2 regions of the Bacillus sp. mrc49 genome follow, and region 2 is predicted to be linked to the other one. Evidence: riboswitches for the same ligand, from Rfam matches in the RefSeq annotation. Region 2 holds a riboswitch; the other holds the start of a gene.

Region 1 (10,379 bases), on a different contig from region 2:
GTATATATCATTTTCCCCGCCTGATTCCCGTGTTTCGAATAATTTGCAGCCATTCGTTATTTTCAAAAACTCTTTATAATCTTCGGGCAGATGCAATCCGGTTTTCTTTTCAAAGGAATGAATTTCCTCATCCGAAGCAGGTGAATTGAAGGTACAAGAGGCTTGGTATATAAACCCATCTTCCTTTGCTTCGAATACCTGATTATTTTCGGCTAATCGCTTTTTCATATGATTAATCGCTTCTTCAACTTGACCGGTCATGTCCATCAGCTCCCGATTGGATATAGTCTTTCACTTGATTTTGTCGAATTAGCAGCCAAAAGTTCAGCCCTCAAGTATACATTATACGCTTATTTTTCAAAAAAAGACCTAGCTGCCAGAATGTTGTATAATATATGGTGCGCTTCATTTATACCAAGGAGGTTGCTGATTTGAATCAAGCAAACCCGTTTATATATGCAACGGATAACAAACGATATCATACATGGAATTACCACTTGAGAAATCATTTTGGACATAAGGTTTTTAAAGTTGCCCTGGACGGCGGCTTTGACTGCCCGAACCGTGACGGCACCGTCGCACATGGAGGCTGTACCTTCTGCAGTGCTTCAGGCTCGGGCGACTTTGCCGGCAGCCGCGTTGAGCCGCTCGACGTCCAGTTCAAAAAAATCAGCGAACGGATGCACCATAAATGGAAAGATGGAAAGTATATGGCCTATTTCCAGGCGTTCACGAATACGCATGCACCAGTCGATGTCCTTCGCGAAAAATATGAACAGGTATTGACCCAGGAAGGTGTGGTCGGGCTCTCGATAGCGACACGCCCCGACTGTCTGCCGGATGATGTGGTCGAGTATTTGGCAGAATTGAACGAGCGCACTTACCTATGGGTGGAGCTCGGTCTTCAGACGGTTCATGAAAAGACCGCGACGATGATCAACCGCGCCCATGACTTCGACTGCTATAAAGAAGGTGTCGATAAGCTGCGTAAACATGGCATCCGCGTCTGCTCCCATATCATCAATGGCCTTCCCCAGGAGGACTACACGATGATGATGGAAACGGCCCGGGAAGTCGCCAAGCTCGATGTGCAGGGGATAAAAATCCATTTACTTCACCTTTTGAAAGGGACACCGATGGTCAAGCAATATGAAAAAGGCTTGCTTGAATTCCTTGATCGCGATGAATATGTCAGCCTCGTATGCGATCAGCTGGAAATCATCCCTCCTGAAATGATCGTTCATCGCATAACCGGTGACGGTCCGATCGATTTGATGATCGGTCCGATGTGGAGCGTCAACAAATGGGATGTCCTGAATGCCATCGATGCCGAATTGAAACGCCGCAGCAGCTGGCAAGGAAAAAATCATCAACTGGAGGAACTAACAGATGAAGCTTGACCGCATCTTGCCTTACGCAAGAATTTTGCTTGAAAAAACGGTGCAACCCGGAGATATCGCCGTGGACGGCACGATGGGCAACGGCATTGATACGGCCTTTCTGGCCGGACTTACAGGTGAAACGGGACATGTCTATAGTTTCGATATCCAAAAAGAAGCCCTCCAGAACACAAGCGTCAAACTGGAGAACGAGGGTCTAAGCAATCAATGCACGCTCATCCATGATGGACATCAACACCTCAGTAACTATATCAGGAAAGAACATGCCGGAAAGATTACCGGTGCCATATTCAACCTGGGCTACCTACCTGGCGGGGATAAATCGATCATCACCGAAGCCGATACAACGACAGCCGCCATTGAACAGCTGTTCGGACTGCTTGCTCCCGAAGGCATCATCATTCTCGTCATCTACCATGGGCATCCAGGCGGATCGCAGGAACGCGATGCACTGATGGACTATGTGCAAAACTTTCCGCAACAAAAAGCCCATATCCTGAAATACGGCTTCATCAACCAAGCCAACAATCCTCCCTTCATCATCGCGATTGAAAAGAGGTAATCCCAATGGACGGATTATGCTCGATGTTGGACGAAAAACTCGCTGTAGGACGAATTATGCTCGCGGACGGACGGATTATCCCCGATGTCGGACGATTTACGCTCGTGGACGGACGGATTAGGCTCGTGAACGGACGGATTTTACTCGATGTTGGACGAAAAACTCGCTGAAGGACGAATTATGAACGCGGACGGACGAATTACACCCGATGTTGGACGAAAAACTCGCTGAAGGACGAATTATGAACGCGGACGGACGGATTATCCTCGATGTTGGACGAAAAACCCGCTGAAGGTTGAATTATGAACGCGGACGGACGGATTATCCCCGCTGTTGGATGAATTACGCTCGTGGACGGACGGATTATCCCCGATGTTGGACGATTTACGCTCGTGGACGGACGGATTACGCTCGATGTTGGACGAAAAAACCGCTGAAGGACGAATTATGCTCGCTGTCGGACGAATTATCCCCGATGTTGGACGAATTACGCTCGTGGACGGACGGATTATCCCCGATGTTGGACGAAAAACTCGCTGAAGGTTGAATTATGAACGCGGACGGACGGATTATCCGCGATGTCGGACAAATTACGCCCTTTGTTAAACAAAATAAAAAGCTGCCGATCACTTCATTTCGGCAGCTTTTTTTACATATCCGGCACAGCGGTATATTCGGGTCAAACGACATAGCCTAATATTTTCAATCGATTCTCAACAAAGCTCAGGGCATATTGGAATACGTCATCTCGTTCCGGCTCGTTAAAGATTTCATGATAAAGCTTTGGCCATTCTTTATATTGCTTCTCACTGGCCAAGTTATAATTAAACCACTCACGAACCGCCTTCTTATTCACGATTCGGTCATCTCCGCCCTGCATGACCAAAAGCGGCACATCCTGAAAATCAGGGATTTCCTCAAAGGCATCCTTCATGGCCTGGGAAAGCTCCCGATACCAGCGAACGGAAACCTTTGTGATGTATAAGGTATCATTCCTATCGCATTCACGGACCTCCGAGCTTCTCGTTGCCATTTCAGGAGTTAGTCCCGAATCTACCCTGAACTGGGGCATCACAAGATTCAAGCCATGTGAGATGCTTGCGAGGAATTTCGGAGGCTTGGTTACGAGCCCTAAACAAGGTGAAGATAAAATCACGCCTGCAATATCCCATTCCTCTTCCTGAAGAAGCCGAATTGAAATCAGGCCTCCCATGCTATGTCCAAGCAAAAAGACCGGGAGCGAGTATTCGTAAGCTTCCTCTATCCAGCTTTTCACTTCATCTAAATATTCATCAAAGGAATCGATATGTCCCCGGTAGGCTCGAGTGGTCATGCCCTGCCCAGGAAGGTCGCCCATGACGACATGGTATCCGGCTGAAAGCCACATTTGGGTAACCCATTTATAGCGTCCGTGATGCTCCATTGCCCCATGAATGATGACAATGACGCCTTTTGCGTCCCCTTCTGTCTCCCATTTCCACATTCGAAATCCCCCTTTCACTTTTCACTTGTTGTATACGATCCATGATAATTAAAATATATATATAAATAATAACCATATTCGCGATTTTCGACAAAAAAGAAAACTAACAAGTTGTACATTCGTATTATAAATAGCCAAGTGTATTTGCATACGGTATATTAAAATAATACATAAAAACATTCACTTCGGAAAGGAAATGATTGAAAATGATTATTTATCCGTTCAAAGGCAAGGAACCACAGATTTCCGAAAGCGCTTATATTGCGGAGAATGCAGTCGTGACAGGCGATGTGAAAATTGGCGACGAATCGTCAATCTGGTTCAATTCCGTCATCCGCGGTGATGTGGCCCCAACCATCATCGGTAAAAAAGTAAGTATCCAAGATAATAGTGTCCTCCACCAAAGCCCCAATAATCCATTGATCATTGAAGATGAGGTAACCATTGGCCATCAGGTCATTTTACATAGCTGTAAAATCCGCAAAGGAGCCTTGGTCGGCATGGGCTCGATCGTACTTGACGCAGCCGAAATCGGTGAAGGAGCTTTTATCGGTGCCGGCAGTCTCGTTCCCCAAGGCAAAGTGATCCCGCCGAATATGTTGGCATTCGGACGCCCGGCCAAAGTGATCCGCGAAATCAATGCGGAAGATCGTCAGGACATGGAACGGATCGTGCGCGAATATGCCGAAAAAGGACAATACTACAAAACAGCAGACCGAATAAAATAAACTAGGGGCTTGTCCATGCCTCTTTTACACGCCAAATATCCTCTGGTAAATCACTCAGTGGGTTTATTGAATTATTCCCTCTGCAAACCAAATTAATCCTACCAAAAAAAGGTGCACCGCAATTAGCGGCGCACCTTTTCCATCTGGATCATGCTTGTGCTTTTAAAGTTTCTGCTTTATCCGTGCGTTCCCACGGAAGATCGACATCGGTACGGCCAAAGTGTCCGTATGCAGCTGTCTGCTTGTAGATCGGGCGACGAAGGTCAAGCATTTTGATGATGCCTGCTGGGCGAAGGTCGAAGTTAGCGCGAACTAGGTCAACCAGGACGTCTTCGCTAACAGTGCCCGTTCCGAATGTATCAATCGAGATCGATACAGGCTCTGCCACACCAATAGCGTAAGCCAATTGTACTTCGGCTTTATCAGCCAGGCCAGCTGCCACGATGTTTTTGGCAACATAGCGTGCAGCGTATGCCGCAGAACGGTCAACTTTCGTAGCATCCTTACCAGAGAATGCACCGCCGCCGTGACGAGCGTATCCGCCGTACGTATCAACGATGATTTTACGGCCAGTAAGACCAGCATCCCCTTGAGGTCCGCCAATTACGAAACGGCCAGTCGGGTTGATGAAGTATTTCGTTTCAGCATCGATCAATTCAGCAGGAACCACCGCTTTGATGACATGCTCTTTTAAATCGGCTTGAATTTGCTCAAGCGTGATTTCTGCATCATGCTGTGTAGAGATGACGATCGTATCTACACGTACAGGACGGTTATTTTCATCATATTCCACAGTTACTTGTGTTTTTCCATCCGGGCGTAAGTAAGCAAGCGTTTCATCTTTACGTACTTGAGCCAAGCGGAATGAAAGCTTATGGGCCAATGAAATCGGAAGCGGCATAAGCTCTTCTGTTTCATTGCAAGCGAATCCGAACATAAGACCTTGGTCCCCTGCACCGATTGCATCGATTTCTTCCTCTGACATGTTGCCTTCACGTGCTTCCAAAGCTTTATCGACGCCAGCTGCGATATCGGCAGACTGCTCATCGATCGAGCTCAATACAGCACAAGTTTCAGCATCGAAGCCGTATTTCGCGCGAGTGTAGCCAATTCCTGCAATCGTATCACGAACGATACGCGGAATATCCACATAAGCGGATGTTGTAATTTCACCAGCAACAAGCACAAGACCTGTCGTTACACTTGTTTCACACGCAACACGTGCATTTGCATCCTTAGCAAGGATAGCATCTAAAATGGAATCTGAAATCTGATCACAAATCTTGTCCGGATGGCCCTCTGTAACAGATTCAGAAGTAAATAGACGTTTCTTTGACATCATATTTCCTCCTTGGAAGTTAGTATGTGGTAGGCATAAGCCTGATTTTTTTTACGGAACTCGTTTCCCTTATTAGCTTCAACTATAGACACAGAATTAATTAAAAAACACAAAAACCTTCCCTGGAAAATGAGGAAAGGTTTAACATTCTGTCTTCTATCCTTTCACTCTTATCGTTCAAGGGTTTTTTACCTTGCTCAGGTTAGCACCATCACCACTTTTCCTTGAAGAACACCGCTTTATTTTCGGCGATTGCTCTTGGAGTCAAGTTCAATATGGCAGGTTGCTGGGTTTCAAAGGGCCTGTCCCTCCACCAACTCGGGATAAGAGAATCCGTACAATTTAAGATAATATCGTATTGGGTCGGAATTTGTCAATGATTTTCTATCAAGAACATTTCCGGTCAACGGCCAAATCGGGCACAACAATCTTCGCTCCCCCGGCATTAAAGGATTTTCAGGCGCATGACAATGATTATTACTTCTTATAATAAAGGGGAAATTTACTTTCATTAAAGCATATGCAGGAATCCCGGCATGGTTCCTGCCCATTTAAAATGATGAATCTAACCAGATGAAAATTATCACAATTCAGATGATATAGTATAGACTATTTAAATAAATGTGTTATACTAATCGTAATATAAAACTTAAACAAAGGAAGGTACCTCATATATGAATTCTGTAGACGTTTCTAATGAGTTACACCAGTTATTAACAGGAAACAACGTGCAAACTCAGCTTTCAGTTCCTAAATTGGTCGAAAAGGTATTAAGCAGGAATGAAGGGGTTTTAACTTCAACTGGAGCAGTAAAAGCAGAAACAGGCAAATATACTGGCCGTTCACCTAAAGATAAATATATCGTCGAGGAAGCATCCGTAAAAGATAAAGTCGATTGGGGTTCAGTGAACCAGCCAATTTCGGAAGATGTGTTCAATAAACTATATAATAAAGTAATTGACTACTTAAAAGCAAAAGAAGAGATTTTCGTTTTCAAGGGCTTCGCTGGCGCAGAAGAATCATCCCGCCTTCCAATTCGTGTGGTTAATGAATATGCTTGGCATAATCTTTTCGCGCATACTTTATTCATCCGTCCAAACGAAGAGGAGCTAAGAGGCCATGAAGCAGAATTCACGATCCTTTCGGCACCTAACTTCAAAGCAGATCCAGCGGTGGACGGAACGCAATCCGAAACGTTCATCATCGTTTCTTTTGAACGCCGCACCATCTTGATCGGCGGAACGGAATATGCAGGTGAAATGAAAAAATCGATCTTCTCGATCATGAACTACCTTCTTCCAGAGGCTGGAATCCTTCCAATGCACTGCTCTGCGAATGTAGGACGTGAAGGGGACGTCGCTTTATTCTTCGGACTGTCCGGAACCGGCAAGACGACTTTATCTGCAGACACGAATCGCAAGCTGATCGGTGATGATGAACACGGCTGGGCTTCTAACGGTGTTTTCAACATCGAAGGCGGCTGCTATGCGAAAACGATCAACCTTTCACGTGAAAAAGAACCACAAATCTTCGATGCCATCCGTTTTGGAGCCGTACTGGAAAATGTTGTGGTTGATCCGAATACACGTGAAGCGGATTATGATGACAGTTCATTGACTGAAAACACCCGTGCCGCATACCAAATGCAAGCAATCGATAATATCGTGAGCCCAAGTATTGCCGGACACCCGAATACGATCATTTTCCTGACGGCTGATGCTTCAGGCGTATTGCCTCCAATCAGCAAGCTGTCCAAGGAACAAGCGATGTTCCATTTCCTAAGCGGATACACAAGCAAGTTAGCTGGAACGGAAAGAGGGGTAACTTCACCGGAGGCGACATTCTCCACTTGCTTCGGTTCACCATTCTTGCCGCTACCTGCTACACGCTATGCTGAAATGCTTGGTGATAAAATTGACGAGCACAATGCAAAAGTATACCTTGTCAATACAGGATGGACAGGCGGAGCATACGGAACTGGAAGCCGCATGAAACTTGCTTACACTCGTGCCATGGTTCAGGCGGCACTTGAAGGGGAATTGGCTAACATTGAAACGGTCAAGGATGAAATCTTTGGTTTGAATATCCCGCTTCATGTTCCTGGCGTTCCGGACGAAGTGCTTCAGCCAATCAAGACTTGGGCAGATCCTGAAGCTTACAAGCAATCCGCAACGGACCTTGCCGCTCAATTCCGTGCAAACTTCAAGAAGTTCGGCAGCGTTCCAAATGAAATCGAAGATCTTGGCGGACCGATCGCTTAATATAAATCATACACAAAAGGACCAAGCACTTGCTTGGTCCTTTGTTCTGTCCATATAGGTTAGAACAAACCTCCTTTCTTCCCCTAAAAAAGGGCACGGACACAGTGGTCGGCACCCTTTTCCATTCATTAGATTGATTTAGCTGATCGCTTTATTTCTGGCTTTTTCCTTCGACACCTTTTTATATTGATAAATATTGCCCAAGTTGGCGACCGGGACTTCGGTCTTCGTTACATCAATGCAATTGCGTGTATCGAGGATCATTTTATTGGCCATCAGATTTGATAGATTGTCATAATCCATCAGCTTGAATTCATCGTGGTCGGTCAAGACGAGAATCAGGTCGGCATCGTTTACGGCATCCTCCACTGAAACGATGGGCATCATGCCGGACTGAACATGCGGGTCATGCAGGGCTACGTCCATATACTCCATCCCCATCAAAATATTGACGACATCGATGGCAGGACTTTCCCGGATATCATCGACATTCCCTTTGTAGGAAAGCCCGAAGATCGCCACCTTTGGCCGCTCGATTCCTTCAAGCATCATCCTTACGCAATTGACGATGTAATAGGGCATCGATACGTTGGTATCACGGGCCAGCTTAATGATTCTCGCAAACTCTGGGGCTTTTGCGACAACGAAATAGGGATCGACCGCTAAGCAATGACCGCCGACTCCTGGCCCTGGTTGGTGAATGTTGACACGCGGGTGCTTATTGGCCATCGATATGACGTCCAATACATTGATGTCCAGCTCGAAGCACACTTTCGTCAGTTCATTAGCAAGGGCGATATTCACATCCCGGAAGGTATTTTCCATCAGCTTGGACATTTCTGCCGTCTTGGCATCCGTCTGAATGATCTCCCCTTTAACGAAGGTTCGATAGACCAGGCTCCCTTCATATGAGCATGTTTCCGTAATTCCGCCGACGATACGGTTATTATGAACCAGCTCTTCCAATATCCTTCCAGGCAAAACACGTTCAGGACAATGAACAAGGAAGATCTCTTCTCCGATGGTAAGGCCCGTCATTTCAATCATCGGTCTGATATGATCATCCATGCTTCGAGGAGCGATCGTCGATTCGATGATGATGACATTTCCCTTCCTGATGAATGGAAGGATGCTTGCGACTGCTTCGGTGACATGGGTCAAATCACAGGATTTGTGCAGGTCGGTTTTATTTGGCGTAGGCACAGCAATAATGAAAACATCTGCATATTCCGGTCTTAATGACGCTTGGAACTTTTGGGCATCCAGCACTTCATGCAAAACTTGCTCCAATCCAGGTTCCTCGATATGGAGCTTGCCCTGATTCAAATTGGAGATGATATCAGGATGGATATCCACTCCGACGACGTCGACACCATGTTTCGCAAACATTAAAGAAGTTGGCAGTCCTATATAACCCAGTCCCAATGTACATATTTTCATATAAACCACTCCTATTCATTATGATCTGCTACACGCTAGCTCAGGCAGTTTGATAAATCTCGATGAAGATTTCCTTCTCTTGCTTCCAATTGTATTTTTGGCGGGCCATCAAGCAATTCCGGCTCATTTCCGCCCTTTTTTCAGGATGCTTCAGTAAGTAATTGACTCCTTCCGCAATCGCTTTAGGATCATGTGAATCGACACATACACCGATCCGTTCCGCATCGACCACCTTTTGAATTTCGGGGAAGCTGCAGGCAACGACCGGCACACCGCTCATCATGTATTCAAATAATTTATTCGAAGAAGCGGAATAGTGATTAAAGCAAACATTATTCAATACTTGAAAACCTAAATAAGCATTTTTCGTATAATGGAGCAATTCGTCGACCGGGACCTTTGGCAAGAATTTCACCCGATGCTCCAAATCCATTTCCTTTACCTTCTTCATTAATGCAGCCTTGATTTTTCCATCTCCTATAAAAACCACCGTCCCTGCCTTGATCAGCGGCACAGCATCGACCAATTGCTCCAGCCCCCTGCCCATCTGGACACCGCCTTGATACAACAATATCGGTTCATCGGGCGGCAAACTCAGCAGCTCATGCAAATCCACGGACGTGCTTTCCTCCGGATTGGTCGGAATCGGATAGTTATGGACAACTTTTGGATAGAGACCATATAAGTCTTCATTATATTTAGCTCTCGTATGGTTCTCGGCAATCATTTCGTCGACGAATAGTAAGAGGAATTTCTCCATCGTCCCGTAGATCCGGCTATTATATCCCGTTCTGCTCGTTTGGACTTCATGCGAATCATAAATCAGCTTTTTCCTTCTCAGCCATTTACTGCTGATCGCTCCCTGCATGAGCGTATTCAAGTCATTGGAATGGTAAAAGTCATATTTCTTTTTCCGCCCATGATAAACCATTTGACCAAAAATATAGCTTCTTGTTAATAAAGTCGGCAGCTTCGTACGGGTCATGATCATGGACCCCAAGGCAAGGATTGCTAGGGAGCCAATCAAAATCGCCGATCCCTCCCAGCTAGTGATTAAGTTCAGGTTCAACATCGTGTTCCAAACCAATAAGGTCAATAAGGTGATTTCAAACTTCTTTTTCTTCAATTTGCCGACGATCCTAAGAATTTTATGAAGTGCCTCCCAG
Region 2 (21,687 bases):
ATATTTGCACCTTTCAATTCCCCCTTGAACAAAAAAGCGAATTCGGGCTCCACTCTCGGATGAATGAATTCCCCAACTTTTAAATATGGATTATTAAGTTCCATGGCAGATGTCAGCCTGCCATAAATCGCTTCCTCTACCCCTACTTGCTGTTGCTTGGCTTTGCTCGTCAAGCCCATCTTCCACCCGATGAATTTGTTATCACCGGTGAGCGTTTCATTAATGCTCAACTTCTGAATTTCATAGGCTTGATTTACTGTGAGTTCTGGATTGGATAATGTAAGTTTATCCATCTCATGGCCATTTCTTTGCGATTCTGCTACTTGTTTTGCTAGTTGAACAAGTTTCATCTTAAAGTCCCTTCTTTCTGTAACGCCATTTGCTTTGCCACTTCAATGATCGTATCTTCCTGTCCGCCAACAACTTTTTGCCGGCCAAGCTCCATTAAAATATCCCTTGCGTCGACTCCATATTTTTTCGCCGCTTTATTCGCATGCAATAAAAAGCTGGAGTACACGCCACTATATCCCATTATTAAACTCGAATCTGTTATTTCCTGGGGCTTTTGCATGATTGTATTTCCCACTTCCTCCGAAAGATCAAGCATTTTATATAAGTCGATATCCGTACGGATACCCAGCCTATCCAGAACGGCAACAAGCACCTCCGTCTGGGTATTCCCTGCACCTGCACCGAGACAGCGGATGCTGCCATCAATTCGATTCGCCCCCTCTTCGATTGCTACAAGTGAATTTGCCACAGCGAGTGATAAGTTATTGTGAGCATGAAAACCGATATCGATATTCAGGTTTGTTTTTAATAAATTGATTCGCGTCTTCACTTCTTGGGGCAAAAAAGCCCCTGCGGAATCAACCACATACACAGCATCCGCTCCATAGGATTCCATTAAAAGGGCTTGTTCAACAAGTTTTTCGGGAGATGCCATGTGAGACATCATTAAAAATCCAATTGCTTCCATACCGAGATGTTTCGCAGCCTCCAGATGTTGCTTTGATACATCCGCTTCGGTTACGTGGGTTGCAATTCGTGCCATTTTCGCACCAACGTGAGCGGCTTCTTTTAATTGATCGATTGTTCCTATACCCGGAATTAATAACACTGAAATAGCGGATTCGCCAGCCACTTCAACAGCTGCTTCAACTAATTCAATATCATTCACCTTTGAGAAACCATATTGCAAGGACGATCCGCCTAGGCCATCTCCATGCGACACTTCAATAAAAGGGACACCTGCAGCACTTAGTTTTCCTGTCAGGTTCTTGACTTGTTCAATTGTATATTGATGTGCCACTACGTGGCTCCCATCCCGCAATGCAACTTCAGTGACCAATACATCTTTACGCAAATGAACCCCACCTTTACAGTTGATTTCTTTTTCAAACATAATATTCCAATTGACTTTTAGCGATCTCTTCCCCCACTTTTACAGCTGAAGCCGTCATTATATCCAAATTACCTGCATAAACCGGGAGAAAATCTCCTAACCCCTTCACTTCCAGAAATACGGTTATTTGTTTACCGTCAATTATCGGCTCTGTCTTCAGACGATAGCCAGGAACATATTCAGATACCTTTTCCACCATCTTATTAATGGACGATTTTATCGCTTTCACATCAAAAGACTCCGATTGAAGCAGACAATGTATCGTATCCCTCATAATGAGTGGCGGTTCGGCCGGATTTAGCAGAATGATAGCCTTTCCCTTTTTCGCTCCACCGACCTGCTCCAGTGCCCTTGCCGTCGTTTGGGTGAACTCATCGATATTAGCCCGAGTTCCGGGACCGGCACTCTTGCTGGAAATGGTCGCGATTATTTCAGCATATTCGACCTGGGCCACTTGACTGATCGCATGAACAATTGGGATTGTCGCCTGACCGCCACAAGTAATCATATTAACTTCCATCTCTTCCATATTGTTCTGCAAATTGACAGAAGGAACAACAAAGGGTGCGATTGCGGCCGGAGTCAAGTCTATGACCCTCTTGTTCAACTTTTTCAGGGCTTCATAGTGAATCATCACGTGAGCCTTCGCGGATGTGGCATCAAACAAAATGTCTGCAAGCTCCGGCTTGTCCAAAAATCCATCCAGGCCATTTGCAATGATATGATGTCCGTGCGCTCTAGCCCTCGATAAACCCTCTGATTCCTTATCAATACCAATCATTACCGACATTTCAAGAACATCCGACCGGTGGATTTTCATCATTAAGTCCGTCCCGATATTCCCTGATCCGATAATGCCTACTTTTAGCTTTTTCATGGCACTTGAGCTCCTTTCACTCAAAATTAATCGAGACTATTCCAAGTTTTTCTCCAAAGTCAGCAGAAAAATGGTCACCCGGTTTCGCTTCGATTGCGGCGGATAGTGCACCTGATAGTATGACTTCGCCCGCATTCAATGTACCATTAAACGCATGCAGTTTGTTTGCTAACCAGGCCACGCACGTCGCTGGATTTCCCAGTACCGCCTCACCTGTTCCTTCGTTCATGAAATCACCATTTTTATATAAACTCATTTGGACGGAAGGGAGTTCGATATCACGTAATTGGATTTTGCGATCTCCCAAAATATATAAGCCTGATGAGGCATTATCCGCGACAGTGTCCGGAAGTTTAATCTTCCAATCCATCACCCTGCTATCAACCACTTCGATTGCGGCAACCACATAATCAGTGGCTTCGATTACATCATCAACCGTAATATCGGGACCATGTAGATCTTTCTTTAAAATAAAAGCTACTTCTGCCTCCACTTTCGGTTGAATCAATCGTGAACTGGATATGCAGCCACCATTCTCCACCCTCATTCCATCCAGTAAATGTCCGTAATCTGGTTCATTGACCCCCAGAACTTCCTGCATAGCCTTTGAGGTCAAGCCTATTTTCTTTCCTGATACCTGTAGACCGGATTGGATTTTCCTTCGAATGGTTTCAAGCTGAATTTGGTAGGCATCCTCCACGTCCAAATCTTCAATTTCACTGGTGGGGGCCGCTATTCCGATTCTTGTTTTTTCCGCTTTCAAAAACCTGGCAGACCATTCCGTTAAACTAGCGTTCATGATGCTTTCCCCCATCCCTATAATTTAATCGTGACGTTAGACAATTCACTGTAAAATTCGAAACTATGCGATCCGCCTTCACGGCCGATGCCACTGTGCTTCATACCACCAAAAGGTGTACGCAAATCACGCAAATACCATGTATTCACCCAGATAATGCCCGCTTCTATTTTAGAAGCGACACGATGCGCTCTCCTTAAATCATTGGTCCAAATCGTTGCCCCCAGACCGTAATGAGTGTCATTGGCATGATCCAGTACTTCTTCTTCCGTTTCGAAAGGCATGACCGTTACTACAGGGCCAAAAATCTCTTCCCGTACACAACGGGATTCACGCGTAACCCCGGCAATGATAGTCGGTTCAATGAAAAAGCCTTTTTCAAATTGTCCAGCTCTTCTTCCACCCGTTACTATTCTTGCGCCTTCTTCTTTCGCCAAATCAATGTAACTCATCACTTTTTGAAAATGTTCTTTTCCTATTACAGCTCCTACCTCCGTTTCGGAATCAAACGGATCGCCAACTTTTAATTTTTTTGTTCGTAAGACCATCTTTTCAAGGAATTCGTCATACAAACCTTGCTGAACATAGATACGCGATCCACATAAACAAACTTCACCTTGGTTCATGAAGCTTGATTTCAATGTCGTTTCGATTACTTCATCAAGATTCGAGTCTGCAAACACAATATTCGGATTTTTCCCGCCCAGTTCAAAAGAGATTTTTTTCAACGTAGGCGCGGCAGCTTTCATAATCGCCGTTCCCGTTTTAGTTTCCCCTGTGAAAGTTATCGCATCGACGTCCGGATGTTCACTCAGAGCAGCTCCGGCTGAATCTACACCAAATCCATGCACAAGATTGACAACTCCATCGGGAACTCCCGCTTCCTTGCAGATTTCCATTAACTTAGTCGCTGTCATCGGTGTCAGTTCAGCTGGTTTCAGAACCGCTGTATTTCCAGCTGCAAGGCATGGTGCCAATTTCCATGTCAACAATAACAAAGGTAAATTCCACGGATTAATCATTCCAACAACACCTACAGGCCGCCTAAGCGAATAATGAAGGGCAATGTTATCCTGATTGAACGATTCATTGCCAAGTGTAGTGATGTAATCCGCAAAAAAGTGGAAATTGTGAGCTGAACGCTTGATATCCATTTCCAGTGCAAGGCTGTATGGTTTCCCTGTATCAAGAGTTTCCAAAATTGTCAGTTCTTCTTTCTTTTCCAAAATGAGATCGCCAATTTTCCTTAAAACCTTAGAGCGTTCACTATCGGTAAAAGATTTCCAAGGACCTTTAAGTGCATGTCTTGCTGCAGAAACAGCCAGATTCACCTCCTCTTTCCCCCCTTCTGCAACCCAGCCAAGTTTTTCTTCCGTTGCGGGATTGATATTATCAAAAGTCTTGGATTGATTTGGATTCAGGAATTCACCGTTAATAAAGTGCCGGCAATCTATAGATTTAGCTGTATATCTACTATCATTTGCTGCTTGCATGAAAAATCCCTCCCCCTTTATTGAGGTATTGGCTTAGACAAGTGCCTCAATCTTGTATTTCCACGATCATTTCAATTTCAATTGCCGTATTATTCGGAAGTTGGGCCATTCCCACTGCTGACCGAGCATGTCTACCCCTCTCTCCGAATACGGCCACAAGCAGGTCAGACGCGCCATTCAATACTTTGGGCTGGCCTGTGAAATTCTCGGCTGAATTAACCATTCCGAGAATTTTGATGACCTTTTTCACTTTGGATAATTCTCCAAGTTCTTCCTTCAGCACCCGCAGAAGGTTTACCATCGACTGCCTCGCTGCCTGGTACCCTTCATCTTCCGTCAGATCTTTGCCAACCTTTCCATGATAATCATCCACACCTTGTCCAGATGTGAAAATTAAAGTTCCAACACGGACGTGGCTGACATAGTTGCCGACCGCTTTCCTCGGCGGCTCAAGCTTGATTCCAAGTTCTTCAAGGACTTGTTCCGGTGCTTTTATCTGTTTTTCCATGCTTCTCCTCTCGTGATTCCAAATTTAAAAACCTCAATGCATTTTTCCCTAGAAGATTCGCTTTCACTTCATCTGAAAGATTTAGAGTGTCATCTATCACCTGACCTGGGGGATTTTCTCTCAATAAAAATGGATAATCGGAACCCATCAGCACTTTCTGATATCCAAACCTATTAATCAGATACTCAATATTCCGGGTATCATAGTTCAGGGAATCGAAATAAAACTTTTGTGCATAATAACTTGGTGGCATGGAAGTTTTCCTTAATTCAGGCCATACTTCCCACCCCTGATCGATCCGCGGTAAAATATAAGGAAATGAGCCCCCTCCATGTGCAAAACAGATTTTCAGGTTTGGAAACTTTTCCATGACGCCACTCCACGCAATACTTGCTGCCGCCAATGCCGTTTCACTCGGCATCGCGATTGTATACATGAGGTTATGACGTTCCGTGCGGTCTTTTGCCATTGTCTCCCATGGGTGTATAAACAGTGGGACATTCCATTTTTCAGCCATCTGGAAGAATTCCAATAAAACAGGTGAATCTAGGTTCTCTCCGTTTACGTTCGTACCGATTTCGATCCCCGCCAGGCCAAGATCAAATTTACAGCGTTCCATTTCGCCTATCGCCACATTGATATCCTGAAGAGGTACAGTACCGAGACCTATGAACCTATCTGGATGCCTGTTCACAGCCCCAGCAATGAAATCATTCTGGAACTTGGACATGTATAGCGCCTGGTGGATAGGCGCCCAGTATGAAAATGTCACTGGCACCGGTGAGAGCACCTGCATATCGACTCCTTCCGCATCCATATCCTGAATGCGTTTTTCAGCGTCCCATACTTGGTCAGTCACTTTTCTGAACAGCTTTCCGCTTACCATGATATCCGCTCCACAAGAACATTTCTGATCTAGTACCGGCCAGCGACCCTGACCAAATTCACCTGTTAAGTCTGGCAGGTCCAACGGAAGAATATGTGTATGAAAATCTATTCGCATTTCCAAGCCTCAACGTTCTCTGACATGACATGACCGCATTCACTACAAGTGCGCAGTTCCTCACTACCGTTGAAAGCTTCAATGGCTTCCTTCACCTGAACTTCAATATTCGTCAATTGGACCGTAACCTTGTGCATCTCATGATTACAATCCCCGCAGAACCAAACAAAATCTTCAAGCTCACCTTTCGCGCGCTTCCGTTCTACAACAATGCCGTAAGTATCCGATACACGGTGAGGGGAATGTGGTACATCAGCTGGCAGCATGAACAATTCCCCCTCTTTTACCTCCACTACTTCACGCTCACCGTTTTGATTGATGCATTCTACATAGCACGAGCCTTTTATCTGATAAAACAACTCGTCAGAAGGATCGACATGAAAGTCCCGCCGATAATTCGGGCCACCCAGAAGCATGACGATGAATTCGGAATCTTCCCAAAGCACTTTGTTATTGACAGGCGGCTTCAATAAATTTTTATTGTCCTCAATAACTTTCAATAGGTTTAATGACCTCTCCTGTAATTTTGAAGATTGAACATATCCTTTCATAAATAAACTACCTCCCATTTTAATTTACACAATAGTCAGTAAATTCACGTTAACGACATATAACCAACCTGTTTTGAAATCATTTGAGCCGAACGGATCACCGACTGAATAATCCTTGTTTTTTCTTTTCCAATCATATAATTTCGATCCCCGACAAGGTTTAGAGCTGCAATTACTTGGCCATTATAGGATTTTATAGGTGCGGCAACGCCATATAACCCAAAATCATTTTCATCATCACTGATCGCATATCCCCGTTTGCGGATCTCCTTCAACTCTTCATTCAATTGGTTAATGCAAGTGATCGTATTAGTTGAGTGCTTCAATAGCCCTTTCGCAAGCGTAGGCTGAATAAAAGATGGGTTAAAGGCAAGTAATACTTTCCCGCTGCTCGTACAATGAGCTGGTTTTCTTGCTCCTATATATGTGGTCATATGCTCGGCATGAGGGGACGACATTTTCATCACAAACCTGACTTCGCCTTCGTGAAACATGCCGATGTGAGAATTCCCTCTAAATTGCAGGACAAGATTACTGATAATCGGGCCAGCTTCAAGATGAATATCCTGCTGATACATGACTTTACTGCTCCACTCAAGTAACTTCCATCCGAGCCGGTATTTTCGGTCTTTGCCTTGGATCAGCATCCCGTCCTTGCACATCGTTTTCACTAGATGATGAGATGAACTTGGGCTCATATTCAATTTTTCAGCTATTTCCTTATTCCCAAGTGCAGGTTCTTCATTCGTGAATAAATCAAGTATCTTTATCAGCTTCTCGACGGACGAAATCATGATTGCCCCCCCTCACTATTCAACTATTAGTATTATTGGTTAACCACATCGATGGCGACTTGCTTCGGATTGTTAAGAACCTCATCGACCATGCCAAAGTTTTTGTTTTTCTTATATTTATTATAATAAATGGCTCTTTTACGAACTGGGTCACCCGTGTAATAACGTTCGTATTGGAGGAGTCGCTGCCCAAATGCTTCGCCGCATAAATCCCACGCGAGTTTAAACACCCGAACACGCTCTTCCGCTGTAACTCCGCTTCGCCCTCCATAATATTTATCAATATCTACTCGCAATTCTGGATTATTAAAGTCGGCCTCAGTCGGAGACATCAACAGTCCGCCAGCTCCGATGGTCTGGATAATCTCGATGGCACGGGGATACATCTCAGGAAGGAAACCACGAATCGTTTCCAATGCATCCGGATTTGGGCGAGCCTCACCGTATTCATTAATCGTATACTCATATTCGGCTACCCGTAGCAGTGAACGGATGACTTCGACAGATTGCACAAGTTCACCCAGATCACGCTGTACATGCAGGAATCCATCAACCCCGATGGAGTCTGCCACTTTACAAGCAACTTCTACGGCAAACGCCAATTTAATATATCCACGCACCCCAGATTGGTGAGCAGGCTGTTCGGCGATTCCCGTCATTGGATACAAGCGGTTTGCAGCCTCCACATTGTTGTATAAGAAGACACGATCCCAAGGAACCAAGACATCATTGAATACTAGCAGAGCATCCATTTCCTCATAGCGGGAGGCCAGAGGATGATCAAACATCGAGCGTGTTCCGTCCTGCATTGGTTCCCGGCAAATTATACGAAGTCCAGGTGTATCGATCGGCAGTGCAAAGGCCACCGCATGACGTTCATCCCCAGGTAGGAATCCTGGAAAAGAATAGATAATCACTTCATCTGTAATGGGTGCAAGTGTGGCTAACATTTTTGCACCTCGGACCATTATTCCTTCTTCTTTTTCCTCAACCGTCCCTAAGTGGGTATATGTTTCTTTTTGTTCATGAGATGCCTTGCTTCGATCATTTTGAGGATTAATGATCGCATGCGTTAAGAATAAATCATTGTCACGAATATAACGATAATAATTCTGGATGTTCTTAGACCAGTCCTTGTTGTATTTATCAAGAAACCAAGAATTATGTGCCATGGAAGTGACCACAACATTTAAAAAGTCCGGCGTTCTCCCCATTAGTCCATATGTCATCCTGGCGTACGCTTCAAATAATTTACTTCTTTTCTGCAAATCCTCCGCTGTCTTCGGGAACAAAAAAGCATTGTTAACACGTTCTCCGGTTTCATTGCAAATATGGGTGATTTCATCTTGATATTCCGGATCATGTTGAATGTCATAAAGCTTTGCAATTTCTTGTATCGGCTGTTTAAAAATAGGCTCATTATAAATATCTTCAATTACCCTTCCACCAAGCCAGACTTCTGGCTTTCTGGATTTAATTCTATTAATATATTCTTCACCGGTTTTAATCCCCATAAGAATCCCCCCTATTTTACAAGTTGTTTAGCAGACCCCATTTTCCCTCGATAAAAAGTAAGCGCTTCCAAATTTCCGAAATTAAACTCCTGGATCTCACCGATGAACAATACATGATCACCAGCATCATACTCTCTCCATGTTTGCATTCCAGCCAGGCAGCATTACCATTTATTTATGGCGAAATCCCTTATTACCCCAATCAATCTTAAGCGGTCTTCCTGCAGATTTTTCTGCAATGGGGATTCTTGTTCATCTGACAAATTATTGATGGTAAAAGATTTATTTTAATGCTAGTGCAGGCTTTTGCTTCTTTATGAATGAATACTAAAGCAAGCGGCGGTACAGGGAAACCGAAGTAAATGGATTTACAGTCATGCCCTTTTGGACTTTCCCACAAAGCAGCTCACTATGGTGTCTCCGATTGGGAGTTCGTCCAGACAATTTCTCAACGCGCGCCCATTCATCTTTTCACCTCCTACGCTTTTATTATGAGTTCATTATATTAAATGTGAAAAAATTAAAAAATTGTTAAATTTCACATTATGAAATCTTGAAAAAAATTTTAAAACCTTTTTACATGATGAATTATCGTGTAATAGGACGTTAACACGTTAGTTTGAGTGTTTTACTGTTGACCTTGGGCAATCACTCTTCAATTTGGAAGATTTCTTGAGAATTGATGACATTTACTAGTGAAAGTTGGTAGTTTGCCCTCGGTTTCAGTCACTTTACTCGCGAGCTTTTGGAAGCTTGTAATTAACATTGTGTTACGGATTTCTAAACCATTTCATCTCTTACATTACCTCATTTTCATCATTCAGTGGTACACTAGCCATGATTCATTTTTAAATGGTCAATATTAGAATGCATGTAAGGAGTGAGGGGTGTTTCAATTTTGCGTACCATTAGAAAAATCTATCAATTTTTTGTGGATAAACCCTTAAAAAATGGAGTCGTTTTACATAACCGCTACGAAATCACTACTGTCATTGGAAAAGGAAGCTACGGTATCGTTTATCTTTGCAAGGATTGGCAAGCGAATGAACAATTCGTGATCAAACAGCTGCGAAAAAGTAAACGCCGAAGCAAAAGAAATTTTGAACAGTTCGAACATGAAATCTCCATATTACAAGCCCTGGCCCATGAAAGCATTCCCACATTTCACGAGAAATTCACGCACCGCGAAAATGTTTATTTTGTGATGGATTTCATTGAAGGAGATAATTTGGAAGACCATATTTTCTACAATCATGTAACGTTCACTGAGAAGGAATCCCTTCATTTCCTTGCTGAGTTGGTGCGATTAGTAGCTTATTTGCATGACCATGAAATTGTCCATCAAGATATACGGATACCAAATATATTGCTTCAGAACCATCAGCCCATTTTAATAGACTTTGGGTTGTCCAAACGATTCGTTTCGACAGATATCACGGATGAACTTGTTTTGGAAATGAAACGGCAGGATTTTTATGACTTGGGGGAAATACTCCTATATGTCCTTTATACGACATATACCGCCAAAAATAAAAAAACCCTTCCTTGGACAGAAGAGCTTTCGTTAGAAAAAGAAACGGTGCATATCCTAAAAAGGCTATTAAGCATCCAAGAGCCTTATTCGGATATCCAAGAAATTGCCATTGACCTGAAGGCAGCATTGGATTCCAAGGCATTGAATTAGCTACTGCTGCCGCGTCCTCTTCTCTTGTAGCGGTCACTGCCGCTCAAGGGAGATCGCTTATACCCCCGGCTGCTGCTGCTGCTGCCCCTGCGGTAATGGCCATGTCTTCGCTCACTGCTGCCTTGGGAAATTTGTTTGATCTTTTTCATTATTTTCTTCAACATATCTTTCACCTCTTTTTTTGGATTGATTTAAAGCCTGTTATTCATTTAGCCTAACATAGTCACAGTATAAACCTCATTAATATGTACTATAAGTTTTATTCATTCATTGAAGCACTTCAAAAAAAAACCTGACGACTTTACAGCGCCAGGTTTTTTCTGCGTTCATCTATTATTTTACAGCTTCTTTTAATTCTTTACCTGCTTTAAAAGCGGGTACTTTGCTTGCTGCAATTTGGATTTCTTCACCTGTTTGCGGGTTTCTTCCAGTACGAGCTGCACGGTCGCGCACTTCAAATGTACCAAAACCAACTAATTGGATTTTCTCTTCTTTAGCAAGTGTAGACGTGATCGTTTCAAATAATGCATCCACCACTTTTTTTGCATCGTCTTTTGTCAATTCAGCTTGTGCTGCCACACTGCTTACTAATTCTGTTTTATTCATATGAACACCTCATCCTTTTTTTCTTAAAAAATATGTAGAGAAGACAACATAACATATCTTCTATGTGTCTGTCACTTATTAAGGCTAATTAAAAGTTTGATCCTCCATTGATTCAAGTTCCAGCCATTGATAGATGGTATCCATATCGATGTTTTCTTCCATGTGGGAGGCCAAGAGATTATAAGCCTCCTCCCGATGCTCTGAGTCGCTTTGAATGTTTTCCATCACTTCATCCAGCCCCTTGCTCCGTCGTATTTGGTTAACCAATAATCTTGTAAATAGGCGATTATGGAATATGCCATGAAGATATGTGCCGAAAACCTTCTGGTCCGCCGATATGGCCCCATCCTTTCTTCCATCCTTCAATAAAAGAAAGGGCTGTACTTGTGGATCCAAAGCCGTTTGACCTAAATGAATCTCGTAGCCGCCCAGCTTCATTTCGCCTTTCATAATCCCTGAAGCAAGGACACCTTCCATTTGCACTGTCTTCTTTTCCGCTTGGAAAATGGTTTCCACGGACAGAAGTGAAAGACCTTCTGCGTTTTCCCCGTTACCTTCGACCGCGTCGGGATCGAACAGGTTCTTCCCGAGCATTTGAAAACCGCCGCATATTCCAACAATGACCGTTCCAAGCTCACGCAACTCTTTAATGGCATCATCCATTCCCGCACGCTTCATCCATTCTAAATCTTCGATCGTATTTTTTGTGCCGGGCAAGATAAGAAGGTCTGGATTTCCCAACTCATGGATATTTCCGACAAGCCTGACACCCACTCCCGGTTCGTCGAAAAAAGGGTCCAGATCGGTAAAATTGGAGATGTGCGGGAATCTCAAAACCGCTACATCAATGGGGAATTCACCCTTGTCAGGCTTTTTGAAACGTAAGGATGATAGGGCCAGCGAATCCTCCGCTTCGATGTTCACGTCTAAATACGGCAACACCCCGAGGACTGGGATCCCGGTTTCCTTTTCCAGCCATTCTATGCCGTCGTCCAGTAATTCACGTATGCCCCGAAATTTATTGATGATGATTCCCTTTACACGATCACGTTCCTCATCATCCAATAAGGCGAGTGTCCCGATGATGGACGCAAATACTCCGCCACGATCGATATCGGCCACTAAAATGACAGCGGCATCCGCAAGTTTGGCCATCCGCATATTGGCAATATCCCGGTCTTTAAGGTTAATTTCCGCAGGGCTGCCTGCTCCTTCAAGAACGATGATGTCGTATTCCTGCTGCAGTTTTTCGACTGACTTTCGAATGATCGGCATGGCCTCTTGAACAAACTGATTTCGATAGTTCATGGCATTCATATCAAGAAAATGTTTTCCGTGGACGATGACCTCCGAAACCATATCCTGCTTTGGTTTCAGCAAAATGGGATTCATATCGGAGGTTGCCACGATCCTTGCCGCTTCGGCTTGCACTCCTTGGGCCCGTCCTATTTCACCGCCTTCCACGGTTACATAAGAATTCAAGGCCATGTTTTGCGATTTGAACGGAACGACACGGTACCCTTTATTCGCAAAAATCCGGCAAAGTGCCGTACAAATCAAGCTTTTCCCTACATCAGATGCCGTTCCCTGTATCATGATCGATCGTGCCTTCATTTCATTCCCCCTATACCTCAAGTTTTTGACTATGCCGATGATACCCCATTTCCACCTCCGTAAGCACCGTCACGCCTTCTTACCTGTAATGGCCACTTGCATATGCCGAACCATTACAGATGTCTTCAATGATCATACGCCAGTGGCAAGACAGCTTCAGTCAGGAACTTATTTATATGAACCTTTTCAGAGCCTAAACAATAAATGCCTGTCTCGCCTTTTTTTTACATTATAGTGATAATGACCATCTATTATTTCCAGTATATATCAGAATAATTCATTGCGCATCACCCATTCATTTGCCTATAGACGTTCACATTGTTTGGAATAGGAGCACAACGATGATAAACGACGTCGTTTTCACCATTGGGAACATCGTCATACGATTCCGTCCATCTCTAGTAGTCTGTCTATCCTTAAAGCATTATCCAAAACAAATGAATTGGCTGTATTTTTGACCAGTTTTTTCGGCAAGTGTACAGCTGATATATTGTCTGTACGAATGAAAGTTATTTGGGGAAGATTTGCAGTGTTGGAGACTGAATAGCCGCCTCCTTTTTATTATGTGCATCGAAATAGCTGAACTTGATTAGTCATATCATGACTGAAGAAGGTACATCGCTTTGGGATCGTCTATCATGATGAAGGTTTGCGTTAAAATCCTTTAATAAAACAAAGCCCCTGCTTGTTGGGAAATTTCAACAAGCAGGGACTCGATTTACCGTTCTTTTTCTTCGTTCTCACTGTCCTTTTCATTTCGATCGGCAGATGTTATCCCGCCAGCGTTATACACATCCGAAACTTGTTCGTGGGTGGTGGCAAGACCTGATGATAACGTGTCATCACGCTTGTAATCACTGACATCATACACTTTTCCAGCAATATTTGAAGATTTCTCTTTTGATTTTTGGTTATCCATTGTTTTCACTCCTATTTTTCAACTTGTCCCATCATTGCTTGATTGTCGTTCATAAAGACAAGGGTATTTTATGCAAAAAACATTGCATTATACAATTATTTAAAAAAAGCAGGGCAAATTGCGAGAACTATCTCTCGCTTTGGATTAAACAGGTACGGACAGATCAAAAAAAACACCCTGATCAACTCAGGATGTTTTCCATGATTAAGATACCTGTTTCTTTACAACGGTATCTTCTTTCTGAAATCGTGGATAACCAATCAAGATGGCTATGACTCCACAAATTCCAATTAGTATCGGGTAATATGAATATGGCAGGATGCTTATTGGTGAAATTTTTGCCACTCCAGCTGCAACAAGCAACTGTGCACCATAAGGAATCAATCCTTGGACACAACAGGCAAAAATGTCAAGCAGGCTCGCTGATTTACGAAGATCGATTCCATACCTTCCTGCAATGTTTTTCGCTAACGGTCCGGCAATGATGATCGAAATCGTATTATTTGCCGTTGATAGGTTTGTTAAGCCAACTAGTCCGGCAATGCTGAATTCAGCTCCTTTTTTTGATTTGCTTTTTTGGGTGACGACATGAAGTAAATAATCGATGCCGCCATTATGTTGGATGACCGCTACCATACCGGCAATCAAAATCGCCAGAAACGAGATTTCATACATGCCAGCCATTCCATCTCCCGTTTTTTGGATCACATCCAGCAACTTATAACTTCCATCCGCTAAACCGATAATACCGGCAAACACAATGCCGAAGGATAAGACAAGGAACACGTTGACACCTGCCAATGCCGTGATCAGTACACACAGATACGGAAGAATTTTCACCCAATTATAGGAATGTTGCGTAATGGCCGCTTGCTCACCTACCGTTAATATTCCCAGAATGACACATGTGATGATGGCCGCAGGCAGGACGATGAAAAAATTCACTTTAAACTTATCCTTCATTTTCGTCCCCTGCGTCCGCACTGACGCAATCGTCGTATCGGAAATGAATGATAAGTTATCGCCAAACATGGCCCCACCGATAACCGCAGCCATAGAAAGCGCAAGTGCTATATCCGTTTGCTCACTAATTCCTACTCCTATCGGTGCAAGTGCTACGATCGTTCCCATGCTTGTCCCCATGGACAAAGAAATAAAGCAAGCGATAATGAAAATGCCAACGATTAATAGATTTTGCGGAAAGATGGCTAAGGCAAGGTTGACCGTTGATTCAACTGCCCCCATGCCATTCGCCACTTCTGAAAAAGCGCCGGCCAAGAGGAAAATGATAACCATTAACATAATATTGGAGTCCCCAGATCCCTTACAAAAAATGTCAACCTTTTGATTCAAAGACTCTTTACGATTCATGGACAATGCCACTGCCGATGCAATGGAAATCGCCACTAACACTGGAAATGAATAAAAATCTTTTGTAATGATTCCTGAGCCTATAAATAATATCAAAAAAACGACAAATGGGATCAGTGCCCACGGATTTCCTTTGTTGTGTGTACTCATGATGAACTCCTTTTGTATATTTATTTACCAAAGCACTTTAGCTTCATCTTGTTATATCTAAATCCAATAAATATAAAAGACCTCTTCCAATACCCACAAGAAGAGGTCTTTTATTTTATAAAAAACACCCTCCTTATCTTTCAGGCGAAATGAACCTGCTGGATTTGGCACAGCACTCCTGAAAAGTCTGCTGCCGAGACATCTGCGGGCCAGTCCCTCCGCCTCTCTTGATAAGAAGATTTATAGTATATTATGATATCAACGACATCGAATGCCGCATCGAAAAGCAAATATAAGAGTACAGTATTTTGTATGTTTTCGCAAGGATTAGTTGAAAGTATTCGACTTCGATTCTTAAAATGGTAATAAAGACGCCGGAGGTCCCGGACGGCCTTTTGGTAGAAGAGGGCCTACTAAGTGAAATGAAAAGGTCAAACTAGCATGTATCCATAAAAAGCACCCCGTACCTGTTAGTTTTGTGTCTAACATCTTTGGGGCAGTTCACTCTTGGTTAAAGAAATCTCAACAACCTATCGGCACATTTGTTGGATGAGACTTGGCGAGTTGTTTTGAGGCGAATTCACATCAGTCGATACCTCAAATGCTTCCATTTGCTCCGAATCGAAGGGCTTTAAGTATTGTTGAAGATATCCCGTATCATGAATGGAAAGGTCAAGCCAAGCTTTTTCATCTCCACGTTTAAGGATGACGGGCATGCGATCATGGATGCCCGTCATCAGCTCATTGGGGGCAGTGGTGATGACCGAGCATGAATGGATGCTCGTGCCATCTAGAGATTTCCACGTTTCAAACAGACCGGCCATACCGAATGGAGCGTCATCCTTCAGTTTGATTCGCATCGGTATTTTTCGTTCCGGTGTCTTCTTCCACTCATAAAAGGAATCAGCGATGATCAAGCACCGTTTCTTCTTATAAGCATTCTTGAAGCTTGCCTTCTCTGCAATGGTTTCCGCCCTGGCATTGATCATTTTATAGCCCACTTTTTCATCTTTAGCCCAGAAAGGAATGAGTCCCCAACGAAGGTATCCAAGTCGATTCCTGGTCCCATCATTTATGACGGATAGCACGGATTGGGAAGGGGCTATATTATAACTGAATTGATAATCTTCATCGAATGACCCTTGAATATCGAAGCGTTCCATTATTTCTTCCATACTTGTAAAAAGAGTGAACCGTCCGCACATACTATCGCCTGCTGTCCTGTAAATTTATTACAGTTTAACAAAAAAATCCGACAGGTACAAATCAGCGTTCTAAAATCCTGATGTCCGTGAATGGTTGATTAAATAATTCACTGGTAATCAACAGCGTGCCCAGCACTTCCCTTTCATCTTCAGCTACGATGATTTCTGACAAAATCATCGTACTGCCATTTTTGACCGTTACACGATATTCATTCATAAAATCCCCCCTCATATGCCTGGATGGTAGCTATTATAAACCATAAGCATCCTAGTATCACCATGTAACACTCGCTTCCTCCCGCCTAAGCAAAAAGACTGCCGTGAATCACACGACAGTTTCGTCCTTACTTCATTCCATTCATACTTTAAAATATGATGATATCGATAATAGGGAGGAGATGCGATACTGGCTCATGAAATAACATGCAGCAAAACCTCATTGACTAAGTGTGCCGCCAATGTAACGGTTTTATTGTTTTCGTCCAAACTTGGATTCACTTCCGAGATATCAAAGGAAAGGATCTTTTCATTTGCTACGACATGCCGCAGCAGGCTACGTACCAATTTCGGATCGAGCCCAAATGGCGATGGTGCACTTACGCCAGGGGCATAAGCTGAATCGATGACGTCCGTGCATAACGTGAGGATGATGAAGTCGTTTTCCTTGACAAATTCGTTGATCCGATGTTTCGTATCTTCCATATCATTCAAAGACAATTCTTCTTCCAATATGTATTCGACTTTATTTTTTTCGGCCGTTTTGAATAAGGCCTTTGTATTGCCCTGCTTTTGAATTCCCACACATAAATAACGGCAATTTTGATCCTTATCCAAGATTTGTTTAAACATCGTTCCTGATGAACTTTCTTTTTCATAAGGCCGCATATCAAAGTGGGCATCGATATTAATCATTCCCAATCTAGCCTTCGGGCCGAGGAATTTCCTGGCGCCGAGATAATGACCATAAAAGGTTTCATGTCCACCGCCTAAAATGATGGGAATTACGTCACTCTCCAGAATCCGGGCAACTGCTGCACCCAATTGGTCTTGCGCGGCCTCCATTTCCCCAGCTTCACATACGACATCGCCAGCATCCACCAACTCCGTTTCCGGTGTTAAATGGCAAGGTAGCTTGGCCAATGACTGCCTAATATAATCAGGCGCTTCACCCGCACCGATCCTGCCTTTGTTCCTTTTGACACCTTCATCACATTTGAAGCCAATCATTCCATATGTTTTTGATTCCTTGCCAGTGATGAACAATTCGGAAATCGGCCTCATTTTCACTCTTTGGTGGTATCTGAAGCTATCCATATCCGTTTCGGAATCCACTCTGCCATTCCAATGGTTTAATGACGGTTTATTATACATAATTTCTCCTTTCACTAAAAAATTCAGAAATATCTTTTTTTACAGTATAATGGAGATGATATATAATTACTAATACCATTTTTCAATAGATCTATAGTTTAAAGCTATAAAAGGAGACTAGTATGGATTTTCGCCAACTTCGTTATTTCATCACCATTGTCCAAGAGATGAGCTACTCAAAAGCAGCTAAATTATTGCATATATCACAGCCGTCCTTAAGTAATGCAATCATGAAATTGGAGAAAGAAGTTGATTTTCAACTATTGGAACGCAATACAAGGGGAATCGAGCTTACGGAGGCAGGAGCCATTTTTCATTCAAGATCTCAGGATCTGCTGCGGAGGTTCAATAATATGAAAGTGGAATTTGAGGAAATGAAACAGGTTGGAAGCGGGACAATATCGATAGGATCGATTGAATCATTCAAATTTTGGTTTCCAAAAATCATCAGGACATTTAAAAACGATCATCCTGCTATCCATTTAAAGATTCGGGAGATTTTGGGCGAAGAACATGTCATCGAGGCGCTGAACCAGTATCAAATTCATTTCACGATCACCAATCAGCCGATAAACCATGCCGAGATCATATCCATTCCCCTTTATAAGGAACAATTCATGCTTTTGGTCCATAAAGATGACGACTTGAATGAAAAAGATTCCATCACTTTACATGACCTTGCAGGGAAGGAACTAATCGTCAGTACATCTGGATTTCAAACAAGAGATGATATTATGGAAGCATTCAAAAATGAAAAGGTTAACCCGAGCATCTTCTACGAAATTGAAAGGCTGGAAACAGCTTGCAGTTTGGTTGACGAAGGCTTGGGCATCACCATTTTACCGGAAAGCTATATTAAATCCGTTGTAACTAGGAATACTGCGATCCTTGAAATAAATTCGATGTTTTTGCATAGGACTGTTTATATGGCCTACTTGGCGGATCGTTATTTGCCGGCATCTGTTAGTAATTTGGTTAATGAGATTGAAAGCTTTTTCAAAAACAAGGAATAATAGATTCGGATGATCTTCACCCATTATGCCCCCTTATTGCACAAGGGGGCCGTTCGTTTATGTATAAACCTTATCTTAATGAGTTTGCGAACCTAGTTTCATCGAAATCTCCTTGGCTGCTTTCGTCACCTTATCTATCAATTCAGGCAAACGGTCCTCCTGAAATCTTGCTTCAATCCCAGCAACGCTAATGGCCGCGATAATTTGATTTTCCCCGTTAAGGATCGGTGCGCTGACCGATTTTGTATAATTCTCCAATTCTGACGAAGTTATCGTGTAGCCGTTCAACCTTGCTACTTCCAAAGCATGCCGGAGTGTGTTTTCATCGGTTATCGTTCCAATTGCTATTGGTTGAAGATCGGTGCCGTCGATATACATTTCACGTTCTTCTTCAGGCAAATACGCGAGTATGATCCGAGAGTCGCCGGCATATAGTGGTGAACGCCTGCCGATGGAAGTATATAGCCGGACGGGCTGCAAGGTATCAACCTTTTCAATATACATGGCTTCGTCCTTATCCCGCACGATCAAATTCACGGCCTCCTCTACGTCATCCCGAAGTTGCTTCATAATGGGATAGGCGATTGCTCTGATATCCAAACGCTCACCCACCAGTTGACCAAACTGCAAGAATATTAGGCCAAGTGAGTAGTGACCATCATCATCCCGTGTTAAAAAACCCATTTCTTCCAATGATCCCACCATTCGGTGCAATGAGGTTTTGGGGAGGTTGGAGTGTTCCATCATTTCATTAAAGGTGAGTTTCGGATGATCAATGAAAAGGGTAAGGATCTGCATGGATTTCACGACGGTTTTGTTATGTGCTTGCATGCCATGTCTCCTTTCAAAGTTTTTCCTCAGTGTTCTTCTTCCTTATCCTCTCTCATTCTATTATAAAACACGGAAAAAAGATGTAAGCAAAAGACGAAAAAAAACTGAAACAGGAAAGAAGGCGCCCGGCACGGGAACCTCCTGATGGAATCATATGAACTGCCATTTATTCAAGGCCAATGAAATCGAAGTCTGCAATTCTTTCATTTCGCGTTCTTTTTGAATATACAGGAGTTCTGCCTCCCTTAAGTTCACGCGGGAAAATTGAATGGATTCCCCTGGTTTAACCTGGGCGATCTTTGATAAATCGGCGGTTATTACTTGAGCTATTTTAGGATATCCGCCCGTCGTTTGGCTATCCGCAAGGAGAATGATCGGATTTCCATCCGGCGGAACCTGGATCGAGCCATTAGTGACCGCCTCGGAAAGCAGCTCCTCTTGATTTTGCCATTCAAGCGCCGGACCTGATATTCTATATCCCATCCGGTCAGATTGATTGGAAACCTTAAATGAATGCTCTTCAAAACGTTGTTTACTTGAATGGATGAATTGCTCGTACTGGCTTCCAGTAATGAAACGGATGAGTGGATTTCGAGCTGGGATGAACTCCTTTTCATTGACGTACCACTTCGGAGAGGAAAAAGAGCCCTTCAACTCCTTCCTGCCCATAATGGTTTGAGGTTCATTACATGCAAGCACATCGCCAGCCTCTAAAGCCCTTCCCATATAGCCTCCGATTCCAGCTCGTAAATAGGTGCTCTTGCTGCCCATCACTTTTGGAATGGCATATCCCCCGCCGACGGCTAAATAAGCCCGGCAGCCTGATTTACACCCTTCGAAGCGCAGGATGGATCCTTCCTTTACATAAATGGGCTTCCACATCGGGGCATCATGATTATCGATTGTAGGTGTTAAATTCGCACCCGTTATCGATATCAGGCAATTTTTCTCCATTTTTATAGTGGGCCCCATCAGTGTAATTTCCAAGGCTGCCTCCCCTTCATGATTACCTACCAACATGTTGGCAATCCGCAGTGAATATCGGTCCATCGCCCCGCTTACGATCACCCCATGTTGCTGAAACCCTTTTCTGCCTAAATCTTGAATACTAGTCAATAATCCGGGCTTGATTATACGAAGGCTCATCTTATCCCCCCTTGATCTCTTTATATTCTTGTTCAGAGATTGGCTGGAACTTCACCATGTCTCCCGCTTGTAATAAGCTTGGGGGGGTTACATTCGGTAAAAATAATTCCATTGGCGTTTGTCCAATCAATTGCCAGCCCCCTGGTGTTGATATCGGATATACCCCCGTCTGCATACCGGCAATCCCGACTGCACCTGCTGGTATAGTCATTCTCGGGGAAGATCGCCTTGGGGTTGCGATGTCTTTCGGAAGTCCTCCCAGAAACGGAAAGCCCGGGGCGAATCCTATCATATAAGCTAAGTACTCACCGTTAGAATGGATATGGATGACTTCATCTGTAGTCAAATCATGATAACGAGCTACATATTCCAAGTCCGGTCCATACTCCCCTCCATAACAAACAGGGATGGAAACCGTACGATGTGACACCTTTGTGTCTTCTATTAAGTCAAGCAGTTTCCTGTCCAATATCGACCGAACCACGTCATAGGGAGAAGTGGCTTCATTGCTTTGCTTATGAATGTTATAGATTACGAGAGGATCATAAAAAATCGTCAAATTCGTAAAAGCCGGTACACATTCCACAAACCCGGCAAAAGGTTCTTCTTCCAACAAATCCATAAACAACTTTATCTTTTTGTGAATGCTGTATTCCATTCCATTCCCAAATGTAATCACGATTGCGGAATCGCTTAAGGGAGACATGTTACAAGCAGTTCCATTCAAAAGATTTTTCGACCTGTCCATTATAATACACCCAATTTTTCATCACGGATGTCTGTGATGAACATATGTCCAGGCGCATGTGTGATTATGATTTCCAGTTTTGTTT

The links. A riboswitch is a leader RNA that binds a small molecule or an ion and turns the genes downstream of it on or off. The one in region 2 is predicted to bind S-adenosylmethionine.
Region 1: it holds a riboswitch for S-adenosylmethionine, as region 2 does, so the genes downstream of both, metK (methionine adenosyltransferase) here and CVN76_RS18005 (Na+/H+ antiporter NhaC family protein) in region 2, are expected to answer to the same signal.

The regions. Positions count from the first base shown of each region.
Region 1 is NZ_PHNG01000478.1:723-11,101, reverse strand. It holds gene CVN76_RS04200 (SMI1/KNR4 family protein) at 1-261, opposite strand, end outside; gene CVN76_RS04195 (TIGR01212 family radical SAM protein) at 432-1,400, shown strand; gene CVN76_RS04190 (class I SAM-dependent methyltransferase) at 1,390-1,962, shown strand; gene CVN76_RS30835 (hypothetical protein) at 1,968-2,132, shown strand; gene CVN76_RS30830 (hypothetical protein) at 2,258-2,509, shown strand; gene CVN76_RS04185 (alpha/beta hydrolase) at 2,642-3,445, opposite strand; gene CVN76_RS04180 (gamma carbonic anhydrase) at 3,655-4,173, shown strand; gene metK (methionine adenosyltransferase) at 4,322-5,515, opposite strand; SAM riboswitch class I at 5,680-5,842, opposite strand; gene pckA (phosphoenolpyruvate carboxykinase (ATP)) at 6,187-7,773, shown strand; gene CVN76_RS04165 (nucleotide sugar dehydrogenase) at 7,912-9,213, opposite strand; gene CVN76_RS04160 (glycosyltransferase) at 9,254-10,379, opposite strand, start outside.
Region 2 is NZ_PHNG01000709.1:174,996-196,682, forward strand. It holds gene CVN76_RS17935 (2-keto-4-pentenoate hydratase) at 1-350, opposite strand, end outside; gene dmpG (4-hydroxy-2-oxovalerate aldolase) at 347-1,366, opposite strand; gene CVN76_RS17945 (acetaldehyde dehydrogenase (acetylating)) at 1,398-2,282, opposite strand; gene CVN76_RS17950 (2-keto-4-pentenoate hydratase) at 2,299-3,081, opposite strand; gene CVN76_RS17955 (aldehyde dehydrogenase) at 3,099-4,574, opposite strand; gene CVN76_RS17960 (RidA family protein) at 4,621-5,082, opposite strand; gene CVN76_RS17965 (amidohydrolase family protein) at 5,045-6,085, opposite strand; gene CVN76_RS17970 (3-hydroxyanthranilate 3,4-dioxygenase) at 6,076-6,636, opposite strand; gene CVN76_RS17975 (IclR family transcriptional regulator) at 6,681-7,430, opposite strand; gene CVN76_RS17980 (4-hydroxyphenylacetate 3-hydroxylase family protein) at 7,463-8,944, opposite strand; gene CVN76_RS17985 (protein kinase domain-containing protein) at 9,843-10,628, shown strand; gene CVN76_RS31115 (hypothetical protein) at 10,625-10,792, opposite strand; gene CVN76_RS17990 (HU family DNA-binding protein) at 10,962-11,234, opposite strand; gene CVN76_RS17995 (cobyric acid synthase) at 11,319-12,848, opposite strand; gene CVN76_RS18000 (YozQ family protein) at 13,567-13,767, opposite strand; gene CVN76_RS18005 (Na+/H+ antiporter NhaC family protein) at 13,972-15,288, opposite strand; SAM riboswitch class I at 15,419-15,525, opposite strand; gene CVN76_RS18010 (SOS response-associated peptidase) at 15,819-16,493, opposite strand; gene CVN76_RS31120 (hypothetical protein) at 16,555-16,710, opposite strand; gene hutG (formimidoylglutamase) at 16,905-17,864, opposite strand; gene CVN76_RS18020 (LysR family transcriptional regulator) at 17,987-18,877, shown strand; gene CVN76_RS18025 (IclR family transcriptional regulator) at 18,953-19,708, opposite strand; gene CVN76_RS18030 (biotin-dependent carboxyltransferase family protein) at 19,859-20,854, opposite strand; gene pxpB (5-oxoprolinase subunit PxpB) at 20,856-21,602, opposite strand; gene CVN76_RS18040 (putative hydro-lyase) at 21,602-21,687, opposite strand, start outside.